2 regions of the Metabacillus sp. KJ11-3 genome follow, and region 2 is predicted to be linked to the other one. Evidence: a T-box and tRNA genes for the amino acid it is inferred to sense, from the RefSeq annotation. Region 2 holds a T-box; the other holds one or more tRNA genes.

Region 1 (4,216 bases), 1.9 Mb from region 2:
TTGATCCTGGCTCAGGACGAACGCTGGCGGCGTGCCTAATACATGCAAGTCGAGCGAATCTGAGGGAGCTTGCTCCCGAAGATTAGCGGCGGACGGGTGAGTAACACGTGGGTAACCTGCCTGTAAGATTGGGATAACTCCGGGAAACCGGAGCTAATACCGGATAACATTTCGAACCGCATGGTTCGGGATTGAAAGACGGCTTCGGCTGTCACTTACAGATGGACCCGCGGCGCATTAGCTAGTTGGTGAGGTAACGGCTCACCAAGGCAACGATGCGTAGCCGACCTGAGAGGGTGATCGGCCACACTGGGACTGAGACACGGCCCAGACTCCTACGGGAGGCAGCAGTAGGGAATCTTCCGCAATGGACGAAAGTCTGACGGAGCAACGCCGCGTGAACGATGAAGGCCTTCGGGTCGTAAAGTTCTGTTGTTAGGGAAGAACAAGTACCAGAGTAACTGCTGGTACCTTGACGGTACCTAACCAGAAAGCCACGGCTAACTACGTGCCAGCAGCCGCGGTAATACGTAGGTGGCAAGCGTTGTCCGGAATTATTGGGCGTAAAGCGCGCGCAGGCGGTTTCTTAAGTCTGATGTGAAAGCCCACGGCTCAACCGTGGAGGGTCATTGGAAACTGGGGAACTTGAGTGCAGAAGAGGAGAGTGGAATTCCACGTGTAGCGGTGAAATGCGTAGAGATGTGGAGGAACACCAGTGGCGAAGGCGACTCTCTGGTCTGTAACTGACGCTGAGGCGCGAAAGCGTGGGGAGCGAACAGGATTAGATACCCTGGTAGTCCACGCCGTAAACGATGAGTGCTAAGTGTTAGAGGGTTTCCGCCCTTTAGTGCTGCAGCAAACGCATTAAGCACTCCGCCTGGGGAGTACGGTCGCAAGACTGAAACTCAAAGGAATTGACGGGGGCCCGCACAAGCGGTGGAGCATGTGGTTTAATTCGAAGCAACGCGAAGAACCTTACCAGGTCTTGACATCCTTCGCTACTTCTAGAGATAGAAGGTTCCCCTTCGGGGGACGAAGTGACAGGTGGTGCATGGTTGTCGTCAGCTCGTGTCGTGAGATGTTGGGTTAAGTCCCGCAACGAGCGCAACCCTTGATCTTAGTTGCCAGCATTAAGTTGGGCACTCTAAGGTGACTGCCGGTGACAAACCGGAGGAAGGTGGGGATGACGTCAAATCATCATGCCCCTTATGACCTGGGCTACACACGTGCTACAATGGATGGTACAAAGGGCTGCAAGACTGCGAAGTCAAGCGAATCCCATAAAACCATTCTCAGTTCGGATTGCAGGCTGCAACTCGCCTGCATGAAGCCGGAATCGCTAGTAATCGCGGATCAGCATGCCGCGGTGAATACGTTCCCGGGCCTTGTACACACCGCCCGTCACACCACGAGAGTTTGTAACACCCGAAGTCGGTGGGGTAACCGTAAGGAGCCAGCCGCCTAAGGTGGGATAGATGATTGGGGTGAAGTCGTAACAAGGTAGCCGTATCGGAAGGTGCGGCTGGATCACCTCCTTTCTAAGGATATGAGGTACGCTTGGTATTTTGTTTAGTTTTGAGAGAACTTTGTTCTTTTTTCATATAGAGATGGGCCTATAGCTCAGCTGGTTAGAGCGCACGCCTGATAAGCGTGAGGTCGATGGTTCGAGTCCATTTAGGCCCACCATCTTAATTTAATTTACGGGGCCTTAGCTCAGCTGGGAGAGCGCCTGCTTTGCACGCAGGAGGTCAGCGGTTCGATCCCGCTAGGCTCCACCAAATGTTCCTTGAAAACTAGATAACGAAAAACAATTCAAGTAATTCACTGAGTTTAAACGCTTAGTTTAGTGATTCTCTTATTAATGAAGTAAATGACATCTTCGATGTCGAAGGTTAAGTTAGTAAGGGCGCACGGTGGATGCCTTGGCACTAGGAGCCGATGAAGGACGGTACTAACACCGATATGCTTCGGGGAGCTGTAAGTAAGCTTTGATCCGGAGATTTCCGAATGGGGAAACCCACTGCTCGTAATGGAGTAGTATTTTCACCTGAATACATAGGGTGATAAAGGCAGACCCGGGGAACTGAAACATCTAAGTACCCGGAGGAAGAGAAAGCAAACGCGATTTCCTGAGTAGCGGCGAGCGAAACGGAATTAGCCCAAACCAAGAGGCTTGCCTCTTGGGGTTGTAGGACACTCTATACGGAGTTACAAAGGAACGGAGTAAATGAAGAGGTCTGGAAAGGCCCGTCAAAGAAGGTAACAACCCTGTAGTTGAAACTTCGTTCCCTCCAGAGTGGATCCTGAGTACGGCGGGACACGAGAAATCCCGTCGGAAGCAGGGAGGACCATCTCCCAAGGCTAAATACTCCCTAGTGACCGATAGTGAACCAGTACCGTGAGGGAAAGGTGAAAAGCACCCCGGAAGGGGAGTGAAAGAGATCCTGAAACCGTGTGCCTACAAGTAGTCAAAGCCCGTTAATGGGTAATGGCGTGCCTTTTGTAGAATGAACCGGCGAGTTACGATCCCGTGCAAGGTTAAGTTGATAAGACGGAGCCGCAGCGAAAGCGAGTCTGAATAGGGCGTGCAGAGTACGTGGTCGTAGACCCGAAACCAGGTGATCTACCCATGTCCAGGGTGAAGTTCAGGTAACACTGAATGGAGGCCCGAACCCACGCACGTTGAAAAGTGCGGGGATGAGGTGTGGGTAGCGGAGAAATTCCAATCGAACCTGGAGATAGCTGGTTCTCTCCGAAATAGCTTTAGGGCTAGCCTTGAAATGAGAGTCTTGGAGGTAGAGCACTGATTGGACTAGGGGCCCCCATCGGGTTACCGAATTCAGTCAAACTCCGAATGCCAAAGACTTATGTTCAGGAGTCAGACTGCGAGTGATAAGATCCGTAGTCAAGAGGGAAACAGCCCAGACCACCAGCTAAGGTCCCAAAGTATACGTTAAGTGGAAAAGGATGTGGAGTTGCTTAGACAACCAGGATGTTGGCTTAGAAGCAGCCACCATTTAAAGAGTGCGTAATAGCTCACTGGTCGAGTGACTCTGCGCCGAAAATGTACCGGGGCTAAACGTATCACCGAAGCTGTGGACTGTTCTTACGAACAGTGGTAGGAGAGCGTTCTAAGGGCTGAGAAGCCAGACCGTAAGGACTGGTGGAGCGCTTAGAAGTGAGAATGCCGGTATGAGTAGCGAAAGAGGGGTGAGAATCCCCTCCACCGAATGCCTAAGGTTTCCTGAGGAAGGCTCGTCCGCTCAGGGTTAGTCGGGACCTAAGCCGAGGCCGAAAGGCGTAGGCGATGGCCAACAGGTAGAAATTCCTGTACCACCTCCTCACCATTTGAGCAATGGGGGGACGCAGAAGGATAGGGTAAGCGCGCTGTTGGATATGCGCGTCCAAGCAGTTAGGCTGACAATGAGGCAAATCCCATTGTCACATAAGCTGAGCTGTGATGGCGAGGGAACTATAGTACCGAAGTTCCTGATTCCACACTGCCAAGAAAAGCCTCTAGCGAGGTGAGAGGTGCCCGTACCGCAAACCGACACAGGTAGGCGAGGAGAGAATCCTAAGGTGAGCGAGAGAACTCTCGTTAAGGAACTCGGCAAAATGACCCCGTAACTTCGGGAGAAGGGGTGCTTTTTAGGGTGAATAGCCCGGAAAAGCCGCAGTGAATAGGCCCAGGCGACTGTTTAGCAAAAACACAGGTCTCTGCGAAGCCGCAAGGCGAAGTATAGGGGCTGACGCCTGCCCGGTGCTGGAAGGTTAAGGGGAGAGGTTAGCGCAAGCGAAGCTTTGAACCGAAGCCCCAGTAAACGGCGGCCGTAACTATAACGGTCCTAAGGTAGCGAAATTCCTTGTCGGGTAAGTTCCGACCCGCACGAAAGGCGTAACGATCTGGGCACTGTCTCAACGAGAGACTCGGTGAAATTATAGTACCTGTGAAGATGCAGGTTACCCGCGACAGGACGGAAAGACCCCGTGGAGCTTTACTGTAGCCTGATATTGAATTTTGGTACAGCTTGTACAGGATAGGTAGGAGCCTGAGAAGCCGGAGCGCCAGCTTCGGTGGAGGCGTCGGTGGGATACTACCCTGGCTGTATTGAAATTCTAACCCACAGCCCTGATCGGGCTGGGAGACAGTGTCAGGTGGGCAGTTTGACTGGGGCGGTCGCCTCCTAAAATGTAACGGAGGCGCCCAAAGGTTCCC
Region 2 (4,216 bases):
AGTCCAAAATTAACAGATTTTTTAGATCCTCGTGAACAGGAAATCGTCTCTTCTGTTATAGGAGAACATATAGATGTGAAGGTATCCTTTTCAGGTGGTGTTGAGGATACAGAAAGAAAGCGAGCTTTCCTCTATCCTGATTATTATCAAGTATCAGAGGAAGATTTTAAACTAGCTTTGTTTGAAGTACAATATGCCTCTAAATTTATTACCTTGCAACATAGGCAAGTATTAGGATCTTTAATGAGCCTTGGATTAAAACGCAGTAAGTTTGGAGACATTCGTTTTCATAATGATACAGTTCACTTTATATGTGCGACCGAGATCTCTGAGTATCTTAGTGCGAATTTTAAAGAGATTGGCCGTGCAAAGATATCTTTGAAAGAAATTGATTCTTATCAATTCATTCCTAACAAAGAAGAGGTACAAGAAATGGTCACAACTGTTTCTTCGTTACGACTAGATGTGGTAGGAGCAGCTATATATAATTTATCACGTCAAAAAATTCAACCTTTGATCACCAATGGCCATGTAAAGGTGAATTGGAAAGTCGTTGATTCAGCATCTTTTGAATGTCAAGATGGGGATACTTTATCAATACGAGGATATGGAAGAAGTAAATTGACTTCCGTTGAAGGAAGAACGAAAAAAGATCGAGTTAGGATTGTCGTTAGGAAACAAAAATAAAGTTTGTGCTATCATATAATAAAATAATTTAAAAGAAATAGCAGGATTTTCAACAAACATGTCGAAATATGATTTATAATGTTGTCAAGGATTAACTATTTCACTACATATTGGAGGTGGCATCCATGCCTTTAACACCTTTAGACATCCATAATAAGGAATTTAATAAAGGGTTTCGTGGATATGATGAGGATGAAGTAAATGAGTTTTTAGATCAAGTCATAAAAGATTACGAGATGATTATCCGCGAAAAGAAAGAACTTGAGTCTCGTGTAACAGAATTAAATGAAAAATTAGGTCACTTTACCAATATTGAAGAGACATTGAATAAATCAATTGTGATCGCTCAAGAAGCAGCAGAAGAAGTGAAGCGAAACGCTCAAAAAGAATCAAAGCTTATCATTAAAGAAGCTGAGAAAAATGCTGACCGTATTATTAATGAATCATTATCAAAATCACGAAAAATCGCGATGGAGATTGAAGAACTTAAAAAGCAATCTAAAGTATTTAGAACTCGGTTCCAAATGTTGATTGAAGCTCAACTTGACCTTCTTAAAAATGACGATTGGGATCATTTATTAGAGTATGAAGTTGAACCTGTTTTTGGTGAAGCAGAGGAAACAAAAAGCTAAACTTGACTTTTTGTTTTTTTATCGCATATAATACGGAAACGTAGATATTTTTTGAAAAACTTATAACACAAAAGTTAAACGGTGAAAGGGACAGTAGTCTTTTAGCAACCTTATTTAAGCGAATCGGGGATGGTGGAAGCTCGAAATAAGGTAAAAGATGAAGATCACCCTGGAGTTCCATGCTGAACATATCTAATAAGTAAGCTATGGCGATACATTCACGTTACGAATGATGGAGTGGATTAAATATTATATTTAATCTAATAGGGTGGTACCGCGAGATAACCTTCTCGTCCCTTGTAGGGATGAGAAGGTTTTTTGTGTTTTCATGAGGTTGGAATTAATCTTATGAGATAGAAAGCAGAAAATAGCTAAATTAAGATGAAAGAATTTGGAGGAATACTACATGGATTACAAAGATACCCTTTTGATGCCAAAGACAGATTTTCCGATGAGAGGGAATTTGCCTAAAAGAGAGCCATTAATCCAAGAAAAATGGGAAGACATGAAGATTTATGAAATGGTACAGGAACGAACAAAAGATCGTCCTCTTTTCGTTTTACATGATGGCCCTCCATATGCCAATGGTGACATTCATATGGGGCATGCTTTAAACAAAATCTTAAAAGACTTTATTGTACGCTTTAAATCTATGAGTGGATATTGTGCTCCTTATGTACCTGGTTGGGATACACATGGTTTACCGATTGAAACAGCCTTAACAAAAAACAAAAAAGTTAAAAGAAAAGAAATGTCTGTAGCTGAGTTCCGCAAGCTTTGTGAAGAGTATGCATGGGAGCAAATCAATGGTCAACGTGAGCAATTTAAGCGACTTGGTGTTCGTGGTGATTGGGAAAACCCTTATGTGACACTTAAACCGGAATATGAAGCACAACAAATTAAAGTGTTTGGTGAAATGGCGAAAAAAGGTTATATCTATAAAGGGTTAAAACCAGTATATTGGTCTCCATCAAGTGAATCAGCACTTGCTGAAGCAGAGATTGAATATGCAGACAAACGCTCACCATCAATTTATGTAGCATTTCCAGTGAAAGATGGTAAAGGTGTTCTTTCAAATGATGTGAAAATTGTGATTTGGACGACAACACCATGGACAATGCCAGCTAATTTAGGGATTTCAGTTCACCCTGAACTAGAATATAGTGTCATTACAGTAGATGGTGAAAAATATCTAGTTGCATCAGAATTAGTAGAATCTGTTGCTTCAACAATTGGTTGGGAAGATTATAAAGTTGATCAAACTGTAAAAGGATCCCAACTTGATCGTGTTGTAGCCAAACACCCAATTTACGATCGTGATTCATTAGTAATGCTTGGAGAGCATGTAACAAGTGAAGGTGGAACTGGTTGTGTTCATACGGCACCTGGTCACGGTGAAGATGACTTTGTTGTAGGTCAACAATATAACTTGGATGTTTTATGTCCTGTGGATGAAAAAGGATATATGACAAAGGATGCACCGGGCTTTGAAGGACTATTCTATGATGAAGCAAATAAACCAATCACAGAAAAGCTTCAAGAAGTTGGAGCATTATTAAAGCTTCAATTTATTACACACTCTTATCCACATGATTGGAGAACGAAAAAGCCAACTATTTTCCGTGCAACAGCACAGTGGTTTGCTTCTATTAAAGATTTCCGTGATGATCTATTGAAAGCTGTAAATGAAACAAAATGGGTGCCTGCATGGGGAGAGACGCGTCTTTATAATATGGTTCGTGATCGTGGAGATTGGTGTATTTCCCGTCAACGTGCTTGGGGTGTACCGATCCCTGTATTTTACGCTGAAAATGGTGAACCAATTATTACAGATGAAACGATTGAGCATGTGTCCAACTTGTTCAGAGACAATGGATCTAATATTTGGTTTGAGCGTGAAGCAAAAGATCTTTTACCAGAAGGATTTATACATGAAGGCAGCCCGAACGGTAAATTTACAAAAGAAAATGATATTATGGATGTTTGGTTTGATTCAGGTTCATCACACCAAGCTGTATTATTTGAAAGAGAAGATCTCCAAAGACCTGCTGATTTATATTTAGAAGGTTCTGATCAATATCGAGGTTGGTTTAACTCATCTTTATCAACTGCTGTAGCTGTTACTGGAATAGCGCCATACAAAGGTGTTCTAAGTCACGGTTTTGCACTTGATGGAGAAGGGCGGAAAATGAGTAAATCATTAGGTAATACAGTAGTTCCTGCTAAAGTTATGAACCAACTTGGTGGAGATATTCTTCGTTTATGGGTAGCTTCTGTTGATTATCAGGCAGATGTACGTGTTTCAGATGCAATTCTTAAACAAGTTGCTGAAGTATACAGAAAAATTCGTAACACATTCCGTTTCTTATTAGGAAACTTAAGTGATTTTAATCCAACTACAGATTCAGTAAGCTTGGAAAATTTACGTGATGTTGACCGTTACATGCTTGTAAAGCTTAATAAGCTAACGAAACGAGTTAGAGAAGCTTATGATCAATATGAGTTTGCAGCAATTTATCATGCAGTTCACAATTTCTGTACAATTGAATTAAGCTCATTCTACCTGGATTTTGCAAAAGACGTACTATATATTGAATCAAAAGAAAATCAAGAGCGTCGTGCTATTCAAACGGTGCTTTATGAAACATTACTTTCACTAGTTAAATTAGTAACACCAATTCTTCCACATACAGCTGATGAAGTTTGGGAACAAATTGACTCTGTTAAAGAAGTGAGTGTTCAACTTGTTGATATGCCTGAGGTAAAAGAGTATGAACAAGCAGATGAACTAGAAAAGAAATGGGATTCATTTATGTCCCTACGTGATGATGTGTTAAAAGCATTAGAAGTAGCACGTAATGAAAAAGTTATTGGAAAATCGTTAACAGCAAGCATTT

Evidence for each region. The T-box of region 2 lies ahead of ileS (isoleucine--tRNA ligase). A T-box ahead of a tRNA ligase gene usually reads a tRNA of that ligase, here a tRNA-Ile.
Region 1: it encodes a tRNA-Ile, which carries the amino acid that the T-box ahead of ileS (isoleucine--tRNA ligase) is inferred to sense. The anticodon was not compared.

What each region holds. Positions count from the first base shown of each region.
Region 1 is NZ_CM147865.1:4,499,741-4,503,956, reverse strand. Features, by position in the region: rRNA gene AC0L8O_RS22510 (16S ribosomal RNA) at 1-1,538, shown strand, start outside; tRNA gene AC0L8O_RS22505 (tRNA-Ile) at 1,610-1,686, shown strand; tRNA gene AC0L8O_RS22500 (tRNA-Ala) at 1,703-1,778, shown strand; rRNA gene AC0L8O_RS22495 (23S ribosomal RNA) at 1,891-4,216, shown strand, end outside.
Region 2 is NZ_CM147865.1:2,577,386-2,581,601, reverse strand. Features, by position in the region: gene AC0L8O_RS13115 (YlmH family RNA-binding protein) at 1-687, shown strand, start outside; gene AC0L8O_RS13110 (DivIVA domain-containing protein) at 813-1,319, shown strand; T-box leader at 1,392-1,620, shown strand; gene ileS (isoleucine--tRNA ligase) at 1,726-4,216, shown strand, end outside.